4 regions of the Bacillus sp. UNCCL81 genome follow, and region 1 is predicted to be linked to each of the others. Evidence: riboswitches for the same ligand, from Rfam matches in the RefSeq annotation. Region 1 holds a riboswitch; each other region holds the start of a gene.
The links. A riboswitch is a leader RNA that binds a small molecule or an ion and turns the genes downstream of it on or off. The one in region 1 is predicted to bind S-adenosylmethionine.

Region 1 (5,807 bases):
TGCTGCAATTTCATTTAGTTCAATATCTAAATGCTGTAAATTATAATCCGATAAAACAATATTTGTTGCTCCGAATGTATTCGTTTCGATAATGTCAGACCCAGCAAATATATATTCCTCATGAATTTCTTGTATAACATCTGGTCTTGTAACAACTAAATATTCATTACAACCTTCATATTCTTCTCCACCAAAGTCATCTGCTGTTAAATCTCTTTGCTGGATCATCGTTCCCATTGCTCCATCAAGAAGTAATATTTTTTCTTTTAATGCTACGTCTAATGTTTTCATAGTTGAATCTCCTCTTTATTGCTGCTTTTAGTAAATTGAATTAAGTCCTCTGTAATTTCATACTTCAAAAATGGAGTGATAAAATAAATGCCGTTAAATTTATCCTTTACATAATCAATAAGCTCTTTTGCAATTTTTTTACCTTCATCAACTGCTCTCTCAGGTTCAACTGATGAAATTCTGTTTCTTACCTCATCGGATAATGTAATTCCTGGAACTTCATAATGGATAAAATCAGCATTTTTCTTACTAACTAGTGGCATAATCCCAATAAAAATTGGCTGTTTAATATGACGAGTTGATTCATATAACCTATCAATCGTTTCAAAATCATAAATTGGCTGAGTTAAAAAGTAATCCGCTCCCGCCTCAACCTTTTTCTCAAGCCTTTTAATTGCGGCATCAAACTTTCGAACATTCGGGTTAAAAGCAGCAGCGACAGAAAATCTCGTTCCAGTTCCTAAACTTTTACCAGAATATAACCTTCCATCGTTCATTTCCTTAATCATTCGAATAAGTTCAAGTGATGCTACATCATATACTGAAGTTGCACCTGGAAAATCGCCTACTCTTGCTGGATCACCTGTTATTGCAAGAACTTCATTTAAACCTAAAGTTGAAAGTCCCATTAAATGAGATTGAAGTCCAATCATATTACGATCTCTACAAGTTAAATGCGTCAAAACTGGTACATCCAATCTTTGAAGAAGTGATGCCATCGCCACATTCGAAATTCTAGGTGAAGCTAATGGATTATCTGCTAGCGTAATTGCATCAGCCCCTGCGCTATGTAATGCTTTCGCTCCTTCAAAAAACTTTCTTGTTTGTAATGTTTTTGGTGGATCTAGCTCTGCTATAATCGTCGTTCTCTTTTTTGCCTTTTCTGCTAATGTTTCATTCTTTTGTTCTTCTTGCTTAGGGATTGTAATTTTTATTGTTCTGTTTTTTACATCTTTTTTTGTAACAGGCTGTAAAGTATCAATCTTACTTCGTAAAGCAGCGATATGTGCTGGTGTTGTACCACAGCATCCACCGATAAGTCTTACACCTTGTTCAATAAATGGTTTTGCCATATCTTCAAAATATTCTGGATTCGATTTGTATACGTATTTTCCCTCATTGTATAGTGGTAATCCCGAATTAGGAAATGCCGATAAGTAACCATTCGTTGGTAATGAGACAGTATTTAATGACTCCAACATATGAAGTGGTCCTAGATGACAATTGATTCCAACAACATCTGCACCCAAATCGATTAAATTAGGAAGAATTTTTTCGATATATTGACCACTTTGCATGACACCAATTTCTTGTAGTGTTACTTGTGCAATGATCGGTAAATCCGTTCTTCCTCTTAATAGATTTACAGCATCATATAATTCATTTTCATCATAAAATGTTTCAAGCATGATCCCATCTACGCCTTCTTCTAGTAAAGCTGAAGCTTGCTCAAGCAACATCATTTCACGTTCTAAAGCTGTCGTAAAAGTAGAACCTACATATTTCATTCCACCTATACCGCCAATTACTAATGCTCTTCTTTTTGAAGCCGCTCTAGCATTTCTAACAGCCATTTGATTAATTTGCTTAACCAGCTTTTCTAATCCATATTGTCTCAGTTTTCCAGCATTAGCACCGTACGAATTAGTTTGAATCACTTCTGCGCCAGCATCTATATATTGTTCATGTATATGAATGATTCGATCACGCTCTGTAATATTAAGTTCTTCAAAACAGCTGTGAAGTCCGCCAGAATACAAAAGCGTTCCCATTGCACCGTCACCTAAAACAATTCCATCTTTTAACTTTTCTAATAAACCCATTCAATCACTTCCCATTTAGATAAAATAAAAAACGCCATTCCCTCAAAAAAAATGAGAGAATGACGTTTAAGTACAGATTACGCCTTATCTCTCATGTTTTAAACATGCTGGATTTAGCACTTTTTAGCTTTCGCTAAAGTTGCCGGGTTTCAAAGGGCCAGTCCCTCCACCACTCTCGATAAGGATTATTTAGTTATATTTAATATAAAAACAGTTTACTATATTTATATGATTAAGAAAAGACATTTATGGAAAGATTTCCAAAAATAAATATATTTTGTTTACATAATAGTATTATTTAACTATTTTTAAAGTGTGCTAGTGCTAATAGCGGATAAATTTCATTATAGCTATGATAGTGAATATAAAACTGACCAGGTAAACCTAATCCAGTTGGATAAGTTAATGCTTTATTAGTCAATTCACTTTGAGTAGTTAAAAATTTAATCCCTTTTCTAATTACTTCATCTTCCTTATTACGAATTGAAAGTAAAGTATCAACTGCCCATGCTGTTTGGCTAGGTGTACTATATTTTAAAGAAATATATTTATTTTTAACAGCTGAAAGACCCGATTCTCCCCAACCTCCGTCTTCATTTTGAATACTAACTAACCATTTTTCAGCTTTTTTAATCACCTCATGATTTTTAGGAATTCCAACGGCTCTTAAGCCAGTAATCGCTGCCCAAGTTCCATAAATATAACAAATACCCCATCTACCATACCAACTACCATTTGATTTTTGGTTTTTTAAAAGCCAATTAACCGTCTTTTTCACAATCGGATCATCGTTTGAAACCGTCGTATAATTTCCAATAAATTCTAAAATACGTCCAGTTAAATCTGCAGTTGAAGGATCGATAATTGCACCTTTTGCATTTTCAATTGGTAATAATGTTAACCATTTATTTGTTACATTTTTTTCGAAAGCTCCCCAACCACCATCGTCATTTTGAAGTCCAAGTAAAAAATGAACACCCCTTAACCAACTTTCATGTAATGTGGACTGATCCAAAGCACTTCTTGTAATTGCACGTAAAGCTGCTCCAGTATCATCATTATCTGGAATAAACGAATTAACATCAGAAAAGCCCCAACCACCAGGACTTAAATTTTTAGCATGAACCTTCCAGTCACCATTCAAATTCTGTTGTTTTTTACTTAAATAACTAATTGATTTCGCAACAATCGGATCATTTATTTGGTAACCAGCTTCTTGAATTGCATATGACAATAATGCAGTATCCCAAACCTTTGATGGCGAATTTTGAATATGAAGTCCGGCTTCTGTATCGGTTGCATACGAAAGAAGTCCTTGTAGTGCATTTTGAATGACAGATGAAGTAGATTCATAGCCTAAAGCCATTAAAGCATAAATCATATAAAATGTAGAACTAGCATAGCTATAAAAAGTTCCATTTGTTTCGATACGATCCAGAATAAATCTTTCAGCCTTTTCATATCCTTTTTGGTGAAAATAGAGAGGATATGAAGCTAGCTTCTTACCTTCTTCAAGTAAAAATTGATAAAAACTCCCTCGTTCTTCGTAAAACCAATCTACCTCGCTAGTTTCCAGAAGATGATCGATATTTAGATCGTCATCCAATTTCAATTTAAATCGCTTATTTATACAAAGAATCATTGGAACTAAATGAACTCTAGCATAATTACTTAAATCAAATAAACTTAACGGCATTTTATCTGGGAGCAAAAAATAACTCATTGGAAAATAAAATAATTTTGGATATTCAATCAAACCATGAGTAGCCAGAATCATTTTTAACATAAAATGTGTTTTTTTAATACCACCGTTCTCACGAATAAATTTTTCAGCTTTTTTCATACTCGAATGTTCTTTTGAATACTTTTTTGAGATTAATAAAGCTATGTAAGCTTGTACTGTTGCATTTATGTTTCCATCTTTTTCATCTTCGTATAATTTCCAAGCTCCATTCGGATGCTGAAGATTAATGATTCGATCAATAATCCCATTAATTACCTTTTGATTTTTGTATTCAAGATCATTCATTAATAAAATCATAAAACTATCCGTCATTAATGAACCTTCAAAACAATATTCCCAAGAACCATCTTCATCTTGTTTCGCTCTTAGACGTTTGATCCGCTCTTCAATATTTCGTAAAACAATATTTTCGAGGTCCATTTTACCACCTCAGTTCAATTTTTTTCTGGCTGATGGTATTTTTCCATTCTTGTTGAATGCTCAATTTCAATTTCTTCAAGTTCATCAATTTCTTCTGATACTTCGACTTCTATCTTTTTACTAAAATAAACAATTGAAATAATAAATGCTAATAGACTAAAAGGTAAAACAATTATTTTAAATCCGAACCAAGTAAATGAATGTAAAATATGAAAATAGCTACCTAGTAACAAGCAATAAATAAGTAATAACAGATCGATAACAATTACACCGCAAAATGATTTCACTATTTTTATTAAAAAAGGATTCAATTAGATCACACTCCATTATTAATCTATGATTTAAATGTGAAATAATGAATTATTCTGTGTAATTAGTAACTGTTACTTGAAAAAAACAACATTTTCTAGTGGGAATTTCAGGGGAAATAAATAATTTACTTTAAACTTTTTTCTCAAAAATATTTAATATATTGACTAATCTATTAAATGTCTAATCAGAAACTATTAAAAGTGAATATAGTGAGAGTATTGATAGAAAGGAGTGTTTTACAATGGCAGCAGAATTTGAAGATTTCAAAGCTTTAAAAGAAGAAATTCAAGAGGTGCTTGCAGCAGCTAATCCAGATGGTTCAATCAATTTTAATTTTTTCAACATTGAAATTAAAGAGAATCGCATCCAGGTCGAACAAAGAGCTGAAGGCGGAGGACAAATTAATCGAAATGTTGGAATGAACGCAAATCAAGGCGGACAAAATGCTAGAGACAATAGCCAAACAGCAAATGATCGTTCACAATTTGCAGATGGAAATGGTAGAAGCGGTATTGCTGGAAGAGATAACGATGAATTAGGCGGACAGCAAGGAATTAAAATCAGAGACAGCAAAATCAAAAGAAGCAGAATCAGAACAGATTCCGAACACAACGAAGGCGCTGGAACTGAAGAAGCAAACGCTGCACAATTCCAATTGCCAAGATTAAATAGACTTAGTCAAACTGAATAAGTGACTTCCCCACTTATAGACTAATATTTTAAAAGTGTGGACAAGCTATACTAAGATTTAAATAGAAGATGCCTCATCATGATTGAGAATGTTGATATTGAACTCTATAATTTTTTGTTCACTCAATTTCATTTGACTTCTATTACAAGATTGACGACAAATGAGTAGATCGAATAAAAAACCCACGAGGAAAATTCCCTAGTGGGTTTACTTCATTTTTTATAGGCTTTTTAGTCTTAAAACTCTGGTAAATTACTCAAATTATTCTCTGTTATACCATCCGGTTCACTTCTAAGGATGTCACGACCATACTTATGGATTACATCTACATGTGCTAAATTTCCACTTTTTGCTTCCTGCAGAGCTTGAAGATAATCTAGTTCACGATTAAAACTTGTTCTAAAACCAATTAAATCACCATCTTCATTTTTACGAACAGCAACAATATGTTCCTTGTCCTGATTTACTGATTCATCTTCCATCAATTGTTCGTCATCACTTTGATTTTTATACATTTCATATGCTT
Region 2 (5,807 bases), 360 kb from region 1:
GCCTGTTGTCCATAATTCCGGTAATACGATTATACGGACATTTTCTTTAACAGCTTCGTTTATTTGAGTTTTCATTTTCTCTAAATTAGCCTTTGAATCACCTAATATAACATCAGATTGAATACACGCAGTTTTAATCACAATTTATTCACCCTATTCTAAATTTTATAGACATTTTTAAATCGAGCATATATGATGGTGAAAGTTATTGCAACAGTCGTTCATGAAAATCATTCGATTAAGAAACGATCTATTCAAATTAATTTTATTATATTTTTGGAGTGATTAACTTGAATCATAGTAAACTATTAAACAATTTACCAAAACAATTTTTTGCTTCACTAGTCCAAAAAGTAAATCAGTCAATCAGTAATGGTCATGATGTCATTAATCTTGGTCAAGGAAATCCAGATCAACCAACACCTGATCATATTATAAAAGCATTACAGCAATCTGTTGAAAATCCATTAACTCATCGCTATTCTCCGTTTAGAGGAATGAGCTCTCTAAAAAATGCTGTTGTAGAATTTTATAAACGAGAGTATGATGTTGATTTAGACCCAGAGGAAGAAGTAGCCATCTTATTCGGTGGAAAAGCTGGATTAGTAGAGCTACCACTTTGTTTATGTGATGCGGGAGATACAATTTTAGTGCCAGACCCAGGCTATCCGGACTATTTATCTGGTATATCTCTATCAAAAACAGTTCCATACATGCTTCCATTACTAGAAGAAAATCAATTTTTACCAGATTATAAGTTAATTCCTCAAGACGTTTTGGATGCTAGTAAAATATTATTTATCAATTATCCAAATAATCCCACAGGAGCTATAGCTACTGATGAATTTTTTAAAGAAACAGTTGAGCTTGCAAAAAATAATCAGATTACCGTTTGTCATGATTTTGCTTACGGTGCATTTGGTTTTGACGGCAAAAAACCTTTAAGTTATCTTCAAACTCCAGGAGCAAAGGAATGCGGGATTGAAATTTATACCCTTTCTAAAACTTATAATATGGCTGGTTGGAGAATCGGTTTTGCAGTTGGAAATAAAGAAGTTATTTCAGCAATTAATCTATTACAGGATCATCTTTACGTTAGCATCTTCCCTGCTGTTCAAGAAGCTGCCGCTGTTGCACTAACTGAATCGCAAGAAAGTGTCAAACAACTATTAGCTCTTTATGAAGAGCGTAGAAATGTATTTATTAGCGGTTGTCACGAAATTGGATGGGAAGTAACTGCACCAGCAGGTTCGTTTTTTGCATGGTTAAAAATTCCATCAGGTTTTACATCACAGGAATTTGCTGATCTTTTACTTGAAAAAGCTCATATTGCAGTCGCTCCAGGAAATGGATTTGGAGAATATGGTGAAGGTTATGTAAGAGTCGGCCTACTATCAGATACGGATCGCTTGAAGGAAGCAGTTGCTAGATTAAAAGAGATTGAAATATTTTCAAAATTTAATGTTTGACAATTGTGATTGTTCATGAAATAATGCGAATAGATTAAGAATTCAAAATTAAATATAACTTTATTCAGAGTAGGTGGAGGGACCGAGCCCGACGAAACCCGGCAACCGGCTAGTTAACTAGTACGGTGCTAATTCTCGCAGCATTTGCTGACAGATAAGGTGTAGGTAAACCTCTCCTTAGTGGAGAGGTTTTTTGTTTGATTAAAACTTTTTGGAGGTTTTGAAATGAGTGGAGTAATAGCAACTTACCAAGTTTATGATAAAAATCATCATTTAGAAAAAAAGGCAGAGTCAATTGCGCTAGGTTTAACGGTTGGTTCATGGACGAATTTACCTCAAAATGATCAAATTCAATTACAAAAGCATAAAGGCAAAGTACTTTCAGTTCATGAAATAGAATGCGAAGAAAATATAGTTAACTTTTTAGGCTATAAAGCGACAAAAGGGATTATTGAAATCTATTATCCTAGCTTAAATTTTTCAGCTGATCTACCAGCTATTTTAACAACTGTTTTCGGTAAGCTATCTCTTGATGGTGAAATTAAACTAATTGATTTAAATTTTACAGATGACATTTTAACTCTTTTCCCAGGTCCAAAATTTGGTATTAAAGGCATTCGAGAGAAGTTGGATGTATATGATCGTCCTTTATTAATGAGCATTTTCAAATCAATTATCGGCAGAGATATTCAATACATTTCAGGGGAATTAAAAAAACAAGCTTTAGGTGGCGTTGATTTAATTAAAGATGACGAGATTCTTTTTGACACGATTACCTCTATTACGGATCGCGTCACACACGGAAAAAATATTTTGAACCAAGTTTATGAAAAAACAGGACACAAAACTTTATACGCGGTGAATTTAACTGGCCGTACATATGAGTTAAAAGAAAAAGCATTACGGGCTGTTGAAGCTGGTGCTGATGTATTTTTATTAAATGTGTTCTCGTATGGAATTGATGTACTGCAAGGATTGGCAGAAGATCCATCAATTAATATTCCAATTATGGCACATCCTGCTGTATCGGGTGCGTTTAGTTCCTCTCCAATTTATGGTATTGACGCTGGATTATTACTAGGGAAACTTTTACGAATTGCTGGTGCAGATTTCAGTCTATTCCCTTCTCCATATGGATCAGTTGCATTACAAAAAGAGACAGCATTAAAAATCGCTGAAAACTTAACAGTATCAAATGGACTAAAAGAGACATTCCCAGTACCATCTGCTGGAATTCACCCAGGACTTGTACCTCAACTAATTCAAGATTTTGGAATTGAGCAAGTCATCAACGCTGGCGGCGGTGTGCATGGACACCCGGATGGACCAATCGGTGGAGGTAATGCATTTAGAGAAGCAATTTCAGCAACATTATCTGGAGTTGAGCTAAAAGACTACGCACTTCCAAATACATCACTACAAAAAGCATTACAACTTTGGGGGTAAACAACAATGGCAATAAAGATTTTTTGTGATTTTGATGGAACAATTACAGAGGGTGACAATATCGTTAATTTAATTAAAGAATTCACTCCACCTTCAGTAAGTGAATTAACAAGTGAAGTATTAAATGGCAATATATCAATTCGAGAAGGCGTAGAGAAAATGTTTGCTACGATTCCTTCAACGAAAAAACAAGAAATGACCGATTTTGTAATTGATCGTACTGTCATTCGAGATGGTTTTAGCGATTTTATTCAATTTGTAAGCGCTCAACAATATGAGTTGAAAGTTGTAAGTGGCGGACTAGATTTTTTCGTTCATCCTATATTAGCGGATTACCTTCCAACTTCGGAAATTTTATGTAATCGTACTGACTTTACAGGCCAAACTGTAAAAATTCATTGGGATCACTCTTGTGATGAAAACTGTACGAATGATTGTGGAATGTGCAAACCATCTGTTAAAAGAAAATTTAGTGAATCAAATGATTTTATCATTGTCATTGGCGATTCAATTACTGACTTACAAATTGCAAAAGAAGCAAATTTAATTTTTGCCCGAGATTTCTTAAAAGATAAATGTGTAGAATTATCTTTACCTTTCATTCCTTTTGAAAATTTCGATGATATTCGAGCTTCATTAGAGAAGGAGGTACTAGTATGAAGGACTTTTTCAAACATTATGATGAAATCCGTGAAGTAAAAAAAGTACTTGCTGATCGAGATTGGTTTTTAGGAACTAGTGGAAATTTATCAATTAAAGTAAATGAGGAGCCTTTGAACTTTTTAGTTACAACTAGTGGTAAAGATAAAACAAAACATACTTATGACGATTTTTTACTCGTTAATGAATTTGACCAATCTGTTTGGGATGAATCAAAAAAACCATCAGCTGAAGCCATTTTGCATCGTCTAATTTATCAACACACAAATGCAAAATGCGTTCTACATGTACACACTTTAGCAAATAACTTTATAACAAAGGATTTTCCATATCAAGATGAGTTATCTTTTTCTGGTATCGAAATTATAAAAGCATTAGGACTATGGGAAGAAGATGCAGAAATTACAATTCCAATTATAAAAAATCATGCGCATATCCCTACTCTTGCAAATGAATTTCTACCACATATTAAGAATGATCATGGTGCTGTATTAATTCATAATCATGGTATAACAGTATGGGCCGAATCGGCATTTGAGGCTAAGAAACATTTAGAAGCTTATGAGTTTCTTTTTCAATACGCATTACAAGGTATACAAAAAAATACATTTATAAAGAACTAATTTGGAGGAATGAAGAATGGCAACAATTTGGGTAGAAAAAAAAGATTATCATATTACAAGTGATGTTGAAGTAAAAGCATATTTAGAAGAACAAGGTGTTATTTATGAAAATTGGAATATCGAACAATTACAAAGTTCGTTACAAGAAAAATTTATTCTATCAGATGATGAAAAAGCAGCGATTCTTGAAACATTTAAAACTGAAATCGACAGTATTTCATCAAGACGTGGCTATTTAGCAAGTGATATTATTACGCTTTCAGAAGCAACTCCAAATCTTGATGAATTACTTAAAAACTTCAACCGTGAGCATCATCATACAGATGACGAAGTTCGCTTCATTGTTAGCGGTCACGGAACGTTTATTATCGAAGGAAATGAAGGCTTTTTCCATGTTAATTTGAATCCTGGAGATTTAATTTCTGTACCACCAAATGTACGCCACTACTTCACATTAGCAGAGGATCGTAAAGTAGTTGCTGTTCGATTGTTTGTTACTACTGAAGGCTGGGTGCCAATTTACGAATAATTTGATAAAAACTAAATTGACTCATATCCACTTTAGGATGTGAGTCAATTAATTTTCTTCTTCATTAAAATGATCTTCTCGGTAGTCGATATATAACGACCCGTCGGTTTGTACTTCAACAAAAAACACATCTGAAACTGATTTTATGCCTACCCTCTCAAGTTGAGCCATTAACCATTTTTTATCCAAGTTTAAATTTGATAATGCGTCTTCATTTACTTCCCCGTCAGTTACCACTGCTGTTGAAGTTGGAAATAACAAAGTTTTTTTCCACGTTTTATTTTTTTTCGTTTTAACATCTTTTGTTTTCATAATGGACAGACTGCCATCGATTTCAAATATAGCGTACTCAACATCTTTCAACGAATAAATACTCTCATTACGAAGCATTCCTTGAAATTGCTCCGTATCTATTCTGGCTTTTTTTAATGCATTTTCCATTATTTTTCCTTGTCTAATTAAAATAATTGGTTCACCAAGAATCAGCCGACGTGCAGTTTTAGATTTTAAACTTAAATACCCCATGACGATCGTCAAAACTGCCCAGCCAACTAATCCAATGATTCCATCCTCAATATCTAAAGTTTTAGATGTCGTAATTGATGCTGCTATATTCCCTATTGTTATGGCTGTTATAAATGTAAAAACATCTAATTGACTAATTTCCTTCTTCCCCATTAATCTCGTTAAAATAAATAAAACAAAAAATGAGCATATAACTCTTAATACTACTTCATTAAAGCTCATTTAGTTCATCCTTTCTCTTTCAAAAAAACCGTTTTAAGTATTTATTAATCAACTTAGCGTTTGAAAAATAGAACGAAACTATTCTTTATTATTTCTAAAAAATTAGTAAACCTGACCGGTTGTTATGTCCTCATAAATTACCGATTATTGAAGAAAATAATATTATTCATTTATAATCGACTAATTTATTGAGGTGAGATCTTGAGTAAAAAACTATCACTTGTTGGCTTAATATTAATGGTATTTACAACTGTATATGGCTTTGGAAATATACCTACAGCTTTTTATTTAATGGGATATAGCGCAATTCCATGGTATTTACTCTCAGCTATT
Region 3 (5,807 bases), on a different contig from region 1:
CAAAGAGCATGAAACGTATATTAACGTTGTTGTTAATTATGGAATTAAGTTTTATGTCTGGTTGCCAATTACTCGATGTTGATAAACGTTTTTTTGTCGTAGGGATAGGAATTGATCATACAGATGAAAATGGCATCTACCTAGTGTCAGTGAAATTAGCCATCCCTACAGCACAAATTGGAGCGGGAAGGTCTAATTTTCAAATTATTTCTCAAAAATCAACTTCAGTTTCTGAGGCCATTAGAATAATCCAATCTTTAGTAGATAAAAAATTAGATTTTGCTCAATGTAGGGTAATCGTTATTGATAAAGATCTACTAGTTGAAAACCAAATTGATTTGATGAAGTGGTTTATTAAACGGCCAGATATTCAAGGTGTTGCTTATGTAGCTGTAGGAGAACCTTCTGCAAAAGAAGCTTTATCATGGAGGGTTAAATCAGAGAGATTAGCGGGTAACGCTCTTGTGTTAGCTTTTAATGAAGAATCAAATAGGTCACCATATGTAATGTCAGAGATACTTAATGATTATTATATGCGATTGACAGAAAACGGTATAGATCCATATTTACCTATTATTGAACCGTTCGATAGTACCTTTAAAATTAATACTTCCGCAGTTTTTAAAGGAACAAAATTTAAAGCAGTATTAAATCGCGACGAAACAAGATTACTTAATGAACTTTTAAATCCCAAAAAAACAACATTAATTAATGTTGGAAAAGGAAAGAATCAGTTTTTCGTAAGTGCTGGAAATACGAAAATTGACATGAAAATTGTTATGCCTAAAAATAAAAAACCATATGTAGACGTTCATATAAAGGTAAAAGGATTCATTGAGGAATCTAAAAAGACATTACATCAAGATAGAGAATTGAAAGAGTATGAGAAGATAGCATCAATCATTATGAGCTCAAGAACAAAAAAATTTCTAGAACGTCTACAGGAATTAAATGTTGATCCACTTGGACTTGGGTTAAACTATCAAGCAAAATACGGAGTGACAAAAAAAGTAATAGATAAGTGGGAAGAAATTTATCCAAAACTTGAACTTCGAGTAAAATCAGAAGTGATACTAAAGGGAACTGGTACTATGTATTAACTTCGGTTTAATGGCAATAAAAAATTATAAAATTTTATTTTTTCTAATAAAAATGAAAGCGCTATCTCAAAAAATGTTTAAATTCCCTTATTGACAATCTGTTTACTAGGATTTATGATTCAGTTAAAGAAATTACATAATTCAAACTTATCGAGAGTGACCGAGGGATCAGGCCCTATGACGTCCGGCAACCTCCTTATTTAGGAACGGTGCCACTTCCTGCAGAATGAAAACATTCTGATAGATAAGTCGAAAACAATTGTTTCCGATGCCTCTTTCTGAATGAAAGAGGCTTTTTTATTTTTTATTTATTTACGCGGAAGGTTAAACAAAACTGAATTCCACTATATATAAATCCAACTTAACTGATGCGAAAACTAGATAATTTTGAGGATAAAGGAGAGAATAGAAATGAAATATGGTTTTTGGTTACCGATTTTTGGAGGATGGTTACGTAATGTGGATGACGAAAGCATGCCACCAACATTTGAATATGCTAAAGAGGTCATTCAATCAGCTGAAAGATGGGGATATTCGACTACTTTAATTGCTGAATTATATTTAAACGATATTAAAGGTCCAGAACATGATTCCCTTGAAGCTTGGTCTACAGCAGCGGCACTTGCTGCAGTAACGGAAAAAATCGAAATTATGACCGCGATTCGTCCAGGTTTTCATAATCCTGCAGTAACAGCAAAAATGGCTGCTAATATCGATCAAATCAGTAACGGCCGTTTTACGCTAAACGTCGTTTCTGCATGGTGGGCAGAAGAAGCTCGTCAATATGGCGGTATTTTTACAGAACATGATGAACGCTATGCCCGTACAGAGGAGTTTATTGATGTCCTAAAAGGCTTATGGACAGAAGAAACGTTCAATTATTCAGGAAAATTTTACGACTTAAAAGATACGAAACTTGCTCCAAAACCTGTGCAAAGACCAAACCCGATTCTTTATGCAGGTGGTGAAAGTGAAAAAGGTAAGCAAACAATTGTTGAAAAATGTGACGCTTATGTGATGCACGGTGGAACAGTTGAAGAAATTAATCAGAAAGTAACAGATATGAAAGTACGCCGTGAACAAACTGGCAATGCACCTTTAAGTTCTTTCGGTATGGCTGCTTATGTTATTTGTAGAGATACAGAAGAAGAGGCTTTAGCTGAGTTAGAAAAAATTACGACTGTGAAAGATTCTAGCGGTTATGCGGGCTTTAAAGACTTCACGACTAAATCACAATTAGAGCAACAAATACAATTACAAGATTACTCAGTTTCAAATCGTGGTCTTAGAGCAAATCTAGTAGGGACACCAGAGCAAATTGCAGATCGAATTTTACAATATGAAGAAGCTGGCTTAGACTTATTATTATTACAATTTTCACCTCAATTAGAGGAAATGGAACGCTTTTCAAAGCAAGTTATGCCATTAGTAGAAAAAAAACGTAGTTTAATAAAAAACTAGAATGGGGACATAAAAATGAGCAAAGTATATGTAATACATGAAAATAGTGAATGGACAATCCATTTAACAAAAAGATTAGAGGAGCTTGGTGTTCCATTTGAAGAATGGCATTTAGACGAAGGTACTGTTGATTTATCAACCGTACCACCAGAAGGGATTTTCTATAGTCGAATGAGTGCTTCTTCTCATACACGTGATCATCGTTTTGCAGCAGAATTTACTGGGCAAGTCTTAGCTTGGCTTGAAGCACATGGCCGTACGGTTTTAAATGGTACGAATGCCCTAAAGCTAGAAGTTAGTAAGGTTTTACAATACTTAGAGCTAGAAAAGTATGGTGTTAAGACTCCAAAAACGATTGCAGCGGTTGGAAAAGAAAACATTATTAAGGCAGCTAATAGCTTTGATGGACAGTCATTTATTACAAAACATAATCGTGCAGGTAAAGGCTTAGGTGTTCAGCTTTTCCATAGTATTGAAGCTTTAAAAGCTTATGTAGAAGGGCCTACATTCGAAGAACCAGTCGATGGCATTACCCTTATTCAAGAATACATCCAATCACCTGAAAGCTACATCACTCGTTGTGAATTTGTAGGAGGAAACTTTGTATATGCTGTTAAAGTTGATACTTCGGAAGGCTTTGAACTTTGCCCAGCTGATGCATGCCAAATTGGTGATTTATTCTGCCCAGTAGGAGAAGAAGTAGAAGAGAAGCCTAAGTTCCAAATCATTGAAGGCTTTGAGGACGAAATAATAAATAAATATAAAGAAGTTCTAGTTAAAAATAATGTTCAAGTTGCCGGAATCGAATTTATTAGAAATGCTGAAGGCACAATTTTTACTTACGATATCAATACAAATACGAACTATAACTCAGATGCAGAAGAAAAAGCTGGAAAATTCGGAATGCTTGAATTAGCATCATTTTTAAAGAAGTCTTTGGAAGAAAAATACACTACTACAGCAAAATAATTTATTTAGAAAAGCTCAAGCCTATATGTAACAAAGGTTTGGGCTTTTTTTGTGGTCAGTTTGTTAAAATTTTCTAGAACTAAGAGTAATAGGCAATTATTTGAGAGGAATATGCTAACGATTAAAAATAATATATTGATAATATAAGATTGTAAGTTGTTATTAAATTTTGAGGCAAAAAAGGTCTAATGACTCGTACCACTTGATTTTTAAAATAGGCTTTTAAGATTCAAAAGGGGGATACAAATGAAAAAGACTTTTTATTTAATGAGACATGGACAAACATTATTTAATAAAAGAAGGAAAATTCAAGGTTGGTGTGATTCACCTTTAACTGAATTTGGAATTAAACAAGCAGAGGCTGCTGCAAAGTACTTTAGAGAACAAAAAGTTATTTTTGATCATGCCTATTGTTCCACATCAGAAAGAGCTAGTGATACGTTGGAAATCGTGACGGAATTGCCGTATACAAGATTAAAAGGATTAAAAGAATGGAATTTCGGAACTTTTGAAGGTGAAAGTGAAGATTTAAATCCAGCGCTACCTTATGGTGATTTCTTTGTTAAGTTTGGTGGAGAAGATCAAAAAGAACTGCAACAAAGAATGGCTACTACATGCCAAAAAATAATGGAAGAAGACAATGAAGTGGTATTAGCTATATCCCATGGAGCAGCTTTAAGAAATTTCATGCGGGTTTGGGAGCATAGAAGTTCGATTGTACAACAAGATCGAATTGGAAATTGTTGCATCCTTAAGTTTGAATATGAGAACAGGGAATTTAAATTAGTAGAGATTATCAATCACAATTTTAGTGATGTAGTCCAGGTATAGTTTTTAAAGATTAATAGATTACATATTTCCGAAAGTGAGGATAAAACAATGGAATACACAAAACTTGGGAATACAGGATTAGAAATATCTAGAGTTTGCCTTGGTTGTATGGGATTTGGAGATGCAAAACGTTGGATTCATCCATGGGTAATCGATGAGGAAAGTAGCCGTACAATCATTAAAAAAGCACTAGACTTAGGGATCAATTTTTTCGATACGGCGAATGTCTATTCAGATGGAACTAGTGAAGAATATGTTGGTAGAGCTTTAAAAGATTATGCCAATCGAGATGAAATTGTTCTTGCTACGAAGGTTTATTTCCCTATGCACAAAGGTCCGAACGGTTTAGGACTTTCCCGAAAGCATATTATGAGTGAAATTGATAAAAGTCTTAAACGCCTAGGAACAGATTATGTGGATTTATACCAAATCCATCGTTGGGATTATAACACTCCAATCGAAGAAACAATGGAGGCACTTCATGATCTAGTAAAAGCTGGAAAAGTAAGATATATCGGTGCTTCCGCTATGTATGCATGGCAGTTTTTGAAGGCATTACATGTTGCAGAGAAAAATGGATGGACCAAATTTGTCTCGATGCAAAACCATCTGAACCTCATATACCGTGAAGAGGAAAGGGAGATGCTGCCTCTTTGTAAAGAAGAAAAAATCGGCGTAATTCCATATAGTCCACTTGCGTCAGGAAGATTGACACGTGATTGGTCAAATACGACACTTAGATCTGAAACTGATGAAACTCAAAAATCTAAATACGGTGCAACTGAAAATACGGATCGTCATGTTGTGGAACGTGTTGCAGAGATTGCTGAAAAACATGGAGTAACAAAATCAAACATTGCTCTTGCTTGGTTACTGCAGAAAGAACCAGTATCAGCACCAATTATTGGAGCTACTAAAATTTCACATTTAGAAGATTCTGTTGGTGCATTGTCGGTTAATTTAACCGCGGAAGAAGTTGCATATTTGGAAGAGCCTTATGTTCCACATCCGGTAGTTGGTGCTTTAGGCCCTAATTAATGTCAATTTTAGTATAATGAATTTATCCCCTATTTTCCTTAAGTGTGAAAAGGGGTTTTTTTAGGTGATTTCACTATCAATAGCTCTAGTTTATAAAGTATGAGTTAGTATATATATCGTTTATATTGCTTTTCTAAGCCTTACTTTTAGAAAGAATTCATAAATCAAATGTTCAAGCTGTAAATTTTAAATGCATTTGTAAGAGCGCTATTTTCAACAATATTGAAGTAGGAAATTATCACTTGTTTTTTTGTATCACAGTGATATATGTTGCAATATGCCGAAAAATCCTTCATATTTGTTAAAAAGGAGGTCCGATATGCGAAGTGATATACAACCGAATGAACGAGCTTTTTCTTCCAAGGAAGTAGCAGAAGAACTGGGTATTGCAACACCTACTGTTCGAAA
Region 4 (5,807 bases), on a different contig from region 1:
AGATAATTACGATATCATACAATATTAAAATCGCTCCTTTTTACATATAAGATTGATTTAAATACTGTAATCGTTATTCTGTCGTCGCCTTATTAATCCCTGTATGAATAGATTGCAAATTAATTAAACCCTGGGAAACTTGAGAGATCAGAATAATTAATCCATAAAAGTACAAACGCAATAATACCTAATAATAATATTGTAAAAGTTTGTTTAAACGAATCCTTCACACGGATATGTGATATTATTCCACCAATTGCCACAACTCCTAATAACAAACCACTCGCTGGAACCCAACTTTCTTCCCAAAATCCAATAATCAATCCAACTGCTCCAACCAATTCTACTAATCCAGTAATTACTCTGAACCATTGTGCTAATTTCAAGTGATTAAAACTTTCAACACTCGTTTTTGAACCAAAAAGTTTAGCCAACCCAGCAATTAAAAACATAAGAGCTAATAAAATTTGCAAGATAATTGATAAAATATCCATTTTTTATCACCCCTTTACTAATATATATGCAATTGAAAAAAGCACATATTACTACAAAAGTAACTATTCAATCTAAAATTTGGATTAGATTGTTTATTAAAATCAGTAATAAGGGGTAGAGGTTTCTTAATTAGTTTTCTTATCTTTCTTTTTGTTAAAGTAGATTGTTGATTTTCTTACTCGACTTAAATGGCAGATTGTTTAAAGATAAATCCATAAAAATGACTTTGAATTTAAATAAATGAATTTTAAATATCTCTCAATATAAATCGTGAAATTTGGTTAAAACCATCATGTATTCAATTCTTATATAGAATAGTGGATATTTAGTTAAAAAAACATATTCTGTACCACAAGTATTTGTTTTTTGGTATAGCGAGTCATATTAAAGCATTTTACAGCAAGTATTTTTTTGAAAATACTGAAATATCTTGACACTTTTTAAGTGAATTGATATTGTTATTAAAAATATATATTTCTTATCCAGAGAGGTGGAGGGACTGGCCCTATGATACCTCAGCAACAGGTCTATTAAGATACTGTGCTAATTCCAGCGGGTGAAACTCCTGATAGATAAGACCACTCATTTTATTTGTCAGTAGCGCACTCTTTTTTAGAGTGCGTTTTTGTTTTCTCTGGATAGTATCAAAAGGAGATTAAAAATGGAAAACATCGATAGGCAAGAATTTCAAAGGAAAATGCAAGCGCGTCATTTAGTCATGCTATCACTTGGAGGGGTTATTGGAACTGGCTTATTCTTAAGTTCGGGTTACACGATTCAACAAGCTGGTCCATTTGGTACAATTCTATCCTATCTGATTGGTGCGCTAGTGGTTTATCTAGTCATGTTATGTTTAGGGGAGCTTTCCGTACATATGCCTGAAACGGGCGCATTTCATAGTTATGCAGCTAAATACATTGGACCGGGTACAGGATATACAATAGCCTGGTTATACTGGTTAACTTGGACTGTTGCTTTAGGTTCTGAATTTACAGCCGCAGGATTACTTATGGAGCGTTGGTTTCCATCGATTAATGTTTGGGTATGGAGTGCTCTTTTTGCCATTATGATCTTTGTATTAAACGTCCTTACGGTTAAGTTTTTCGCTGAAACTGAATTTTGGTTTTCATCGATAAAGGTTATAGCAATTGTGATCTTTATTATTTTAGGAGTAGCGGCAATGCTCGGGTTTCTTCCAATGACTCATTCAAAAACAGCCCCATTTTTTTCTAATTTAACAAGTGCAGGTTTATTTCCTAATGGTGCTACAGCCATTATAATGACCATGCTTGCGGTTAATTTTGCTTTTTCAGGAACAGAATTAATAGGCATTGCAGCCGGTGAAACAGCCAACCCGGAAAAAACGATACCGAAGGCCATTCGTACTACCCTGTGGAGATTGATTATCTTTTTTATAGGAACAATTATTGTTTTATCTGCTTTATTACCTATGTCGGATGCAGGGATATTAAAAAGCCCCTTTGTTGCTGTTCTAGAACGAATTGGGGTGCCCTATTCAGCCGACATAATGAATTTTGTTATCCTAACAGCCATTCTTTCTGCGGCAAACTCAGGTCTTTATGCCTCTTCTAGAATGCTTTGGTCACTTGCAAATAAGAATACAATATCACCGATTTTTGGAAAAATGACAAAGAAGGGTGTTCCAATCAATGCTGTTATTTTCTCAATGGTGGGTGGAGGTTTGGCGTTGCTCTCTAGTATTATAGCTCCAGATACTGTCTATATCGCACTAGTTTCAATTTCTGGTTTAGCCGTGGTTGTTGTTTGGATGAGTATTAGTGTTTCACAGTTCTTATTTCGCAGACAATTTTTAAAAGAAGGAAATTCTGAAAAGGATTTGATCTATCGTACACCATTATATCCATTGGTACCAATTTCTTCTTTTATCCTTTGCCTGGCTTCATGTATTGGAATTGCATTTGATCCAACACAGAGAATTGCGTTATATTGCGGCATACCGTTTATTTTGCTTTGCTATGGAAGTTATTATCTATCAAAATATCTTAAGAACAGGGGCGTAAATTATGTCGAACAAAATCAATCCAATTGAAGCTATTTTATCAGAATATTCCATAATGATTCTTGACGGAGCATTAGCTACAGAATTGGAGGCACATGGATGTAATTTGGACGATCCCCTTTGGTCGGCACGCGTGTTATTAGAAAATCCCGAACTAATTTACCGAGTTCATTCAGACTATTTTCGTGCAGGAGCAGACTGTGCCATAACAGCAAGCTATCAAGCTACTATTAATGGTTTTTCCGCACGTGGAATACAAGAACAGGAAGCTTTGGAGTTAATCAGGAAAACTGTGCTACTTGCAAGAAGAGCAAGAGATGATTTTTGGAAGGAGAACAAGCAAAAGAATAGGCCTAAGCCATTGGTTGCTGCGTCAGTTGGACCGTATGGTGCTTACCTTGCGGATGGCTCAGAGTATATAGGCAACTATGGTGTATCAGATAAAACATTAGAAGACTTTCATCGTTCTAGAATATCAGCTTTGATTGAAGCTGGTGCAGATCTATTAGCATTCGAAACAATCCCTTCATTGCATGAAGCAATAGTTTTAGATAGATTATTGCGTGAGTTCCCAGAAACATATGCGTGGCTATCCTTTTCTTTAAAAAATGAAAAAGAGATTAGTGAAGGTACGAAGCTTGCTGAGTGTGCAAGAGTTTTTGAAAAAAGTGAGCAAATTGTGGCAATAGGCATCAATTGTGCACCAGTAACTGTTGTAACTGGTGCCATCCAGGAATTGAGAGAAAATACGAAAAAGCCAATTCTTGTTTATCCCAACTCTGGTGAAACTTATAACCCGGAAACAAAAACATGGCATGGGCATGAACAGTGTGGCACCTTGGGTATACAATCTGAAGAATGGTACCAATTAGGTGCACGTTTAATAGGTGGATGCTGCAGAACGACACCTCAACAAATTAAGGATATATCGAAAAAATGGCGCCATTCAGAGGTTTTCTAATTGCATAAAGCAAAGTAATAATTGAGGTTGATTACTTAATAAGCAAAATGATAGAACATTAAATTTTCATAGGCAATAGAATGATTAGAAGAAACTTATTAACAATTTTTACAAATAATTGTTAATAAGTTTACTTTTGTATAGTAAATCTATTTTTTATTAGAGTCCAAAATGTTGCTTTGCCAATTCCTTATATCTCATTTCATCAATATCCTCTTTCGTTACTACACCGTTAATCCATTGTGTAAAAGAAGTATTCGTTAAAGTTTTATTCCCCTCATTTGTCAGTTGAGTCATTAAAGGGTTTTTATTAAATGGGGATTCCTCGTGCTCAGCAATAATTGTTTGAATCTCATTAAATTCGGACACATCCGAAATGACATCGCATGAATCAAATGCATATCCAATTCTCCAAACGGGATCTTTATGTTTTAGTTTTAACATCAATACATAATCCCCGAATTCTGTGCCTTCTTTTTTAATTCGAAAATCTCCATTACTAGAAGTAATCATCTCACCGGAAAAGGGAACTGCTTTTAAAGGAAGATTGGCTCCAAATCCCGTATCAATTAAATATGATTCTTTATTTTGTGTTAATAGGATTGTCACATGTGTTCTTCCAAAAGTCGGATATTTTTGAGCTATATTGTCATAAACAACCCCTCTAACTAACCTCACGTTAAACCCATTTTCAAGAAGAAATAAATACAGTAATGAATTCAATTCATAGCAGAGACCACCTTCGTTTTTTACTAATAATTTACTAATTAAATTTTCTCGGTTGATCTCATTCGTTTTATTTCCTATAATACAAAGATTTTCAAAAGGTATATTTTTAGCTGTTTTTTCAAGAATGTCATTTAAATTATTAAAGTTAATCACTTCATTATTACGTAATCCGATTCTTTTTCGAAACAATAAATTAAGTTCGCTCATTAACGATTCCTCCTGTCACATCAAACTTTTAATTAATCATACCATTTAAGTTTATAAGCGAAAAAAAATAAGCTGCAAAAGCAACTTCATGCCGTCAAAAATTTAGATTGTCTCTTATAATCTTTTTTCAAAATAATATTGATTATACCCTTTTGGATGATTCTCAATTATTCCAAACACTTTAAAACCATGCTTTTTATAAAATTTTGGAGCTTGAAAACTAAAAGAATCTACTTTAATAAGGCGACATCCATTTTCGATTGCAAATTCTTCCATTTGATTGATTAGCTGACTACCAAAACCTTCATGTCTATATTCCTCTGACACCCATAAGAAGTCGATAGATAAATGGTGCCAATACATCCTTCCTGTAATTCCACCTACTATTTCCTCTTGATCATTTCGAACGACAAAGCTTATATTTTCCGACGGTGCTTTCCTCTCATCAGGAAGGTTTTTAGTATTAAATTCAATTAATTTCTTTCTAATATAATCACTCTCCTCTTGTACCCATTGTTTTACTATTTTCATTTTTATTTCTCCTACTTTTATATTCGACTTATAGCATTTCTTAATTAATAGTACATTCTCTAAATAACGCTATTTTCCTTTTAATATCATTCTTAACCAAGAAACTAACTGAATAAGTTATAAATAAAAAAACCTTCAATAATAAGAAGGTTTTAATTTAAATCTTATGGTATAATTTTCCAAAAGGAGTGAAATCAATATGGATAACGTGCTTCTTCCTCTATTTTCAATCCTACCGATTTTGTTTTACTTAGCACCTTTTGTTTTTATGGTTTGGTTTCTATTAAAATTCCTAAAAATTCAACAAGAGAAAAATCAAATTCTTAAAAATATTTCAGATAAACTGGATCACTTAAATAACAATCATTCAGAAACCTGAAAGAGCATATGTCTCTTTCTTTTTTATTTTTTAGAGACTGGTATCCATATTTCGCTCTTAAAAGTTGGTGATGTAATATCTTTCTGTTCATTCCACAATATTTCGGGACCTTCTACTTGATGGTAATCAGAAGATGGAAACCATTCTGAATAAATTCGTCCCCACACTTCTTGCAATGCATCTGGAAATTTTCCAATCGCTTCGAAAACTGCCCATGTAGACGCAGAAACTTCAAGTTGAATGAATTCATTTGGACAGTCTTTTGTAGTGGCAACACCAATATAATGATCAAGCTCTCCTTTTTCTTCCATTCTACCTTCAGAAAAATTTGTTGATGCACTTATTATGCCATTCGGTTCAACATTGGAGAGTTCTTTTAGTTTCGTTATTTTTTCCATCGTTAAAGTTTTCCACATCGATGCAATTTCCGGATTAACTCCATTAAAAATAATCGGAACCCTCTT

Region 2: it holds a riboswitch for S-adenosylmethionine, as region 1 does, so the genes downstream of both, BM319_RS05935 (2,3-diketo-5-methylthiopentyl-1-phosphate enolase) here and BM319_RS04060 (bifunctional homocysteine S-methyltransferase/methylenetetrahydrofolate reductase) in region 1, are expected to answer to the same signal.
Region 3: it holds a riboswitch for S-adenosylmethionine, as region 1 does, so the genes downstream of both, BM319_RS06205 (LLM class flavin-dependent oxidoreductase) here and BM319_RS04060 (bifunctional homocysteine S-methyltransferase/methylenetetrahydrofolate reductase) in region 1, are expected to answer to the same signal.
Region 4: it holds a riboswitch for S-adenosylmethionine, as region 1 does, so the genes downstream of both, mmuP (S-methylmethionine permease) here and BM319_RS04060 (bifunctional homocysteine S-methyltransferase/methylenetetrahydrofolate reductase) in region 1, are expected to answer to the same signal.

The regions. Positions count from the first base shown of each region.
Region 1 is NZ_FOMF01000002.1:827,676-833,482, forward strand. It holds gene metH (methionine synthase) at 1-291, opposite strand, end outside; gene BM319_RS04060 (bifunctional homocysteine S-methyltransferase/methylenetetrahydrofolate reductase) at 288-2,114, opposite strand; SAM riboswitch class I at 2,196-2,299, opposite strand; gene BM319_RS04065 (terpene cyclase/mutase family protein) at 2,413-4,278, opposite strand; gene BM319_RS04070 (hypothetical protein) at 4,293-4,589, opposite strand; gene BM319_RS24990 (hypothetical protein) at 4,832-5,281, shown strand; gene BM319_RS04080 (DUF3892 domain-containing protein) at 5,518-5,796, opposite strand.
Region 2 is NZ_FOMF01000002.1:1,188,926-1,194,732, forward strand. It holds gene BM319_RS05925 (carbon-nitrogen family hydrolase) at 1-138, opposite strand, end outside; gene BM319_RS05930 (pyridoxal phosphate-dependent aminotransferase) at 285-1,469, shown strand; SAM riboswitch class I at 1,527-1,630, shown strand; gene BM319_RS05935 (2,3-diketo-5-methylthiopentyl-1-phosphate enolase) at 1,695-2,915, shown strand; gene BM319_RS05940 (2-hydroxy-3-keto-5-methylthiopentenyl-1-phosphate phosphatase) at 2,922-3,575, shown strand; gene BM319_RS05945 (methylthioribulose 1-phosphate dehydratase) at 3,572-4,198, shown strand; gene mtnD (acireductone dioxygenase) at 4,215-4,727, shown strand; gene BM319_RS05955 (DUF421 domain-containing protein) at 4,776-5,474, opposite strand; gene yjeM (glutamate/gamma-aminobutyrate family transporter YjeM) at 5,676-5,807, shown strand, end outside.
Region 3 is NZ_FOMF01000003.1:57,172-62,978, forward strand. It holds gene BM319_RS06195 (GerAB/ArcD/ProY family transporter) at 1-12, shown strand, start outside; gene BM319_RS06200 (Ger(x)C family spore germination protein) at 9-1,100, shown strand; SAM riboswitch class I at 1,245-1,351, shown strand; gene BM319_RS06205 (LLM class flavin-dependent oxidoreductase) at 1,512-2,561, shown strand; gene BM319_RS06210 (ATP-grasp domain-containing protein) at 2,577-3,530, shown strand; gene BM319_RS06215 (histidine phosphatase family protein) at 3,777-4,361, shown strand; gene BM319_RS06220 (aldo/keto reductase) at 4,410-5,399, shown strand; gene BM319_RS06225 (hypothetical protein) at 5,719-5,807, shown strand, end outside.
Region 4 is NZ_FOMF01000007.1:111,242-117,048, forward strand. It holds gene BM319_RS16200 (DoxX family protein) at 120-494, opposite strand; SAM riboswitch class I at 971-1,074, shown strand; gene mmuP (S-methylmethionine permease) at 1,157-2,566, shown strand; gene mmuM (homocysteine S-methyltransferase) at 2,541-3,497, shown strand; gene BM319_RS16215 (arylamine N-acetyltransferase family protein) at 3,657-4,433, opposite strand; gene BM319_RS16220 (GNAT family N-acetyltransferase) at 4,548-4,964, opposite strand; gene BM319_RS16225 (hypothetical protein) at 5,164-5,343, shown strand; gene BM319_RS16230 (AraC family transcriptional regulator) at 5,367-5,807, opposite strand, start outside.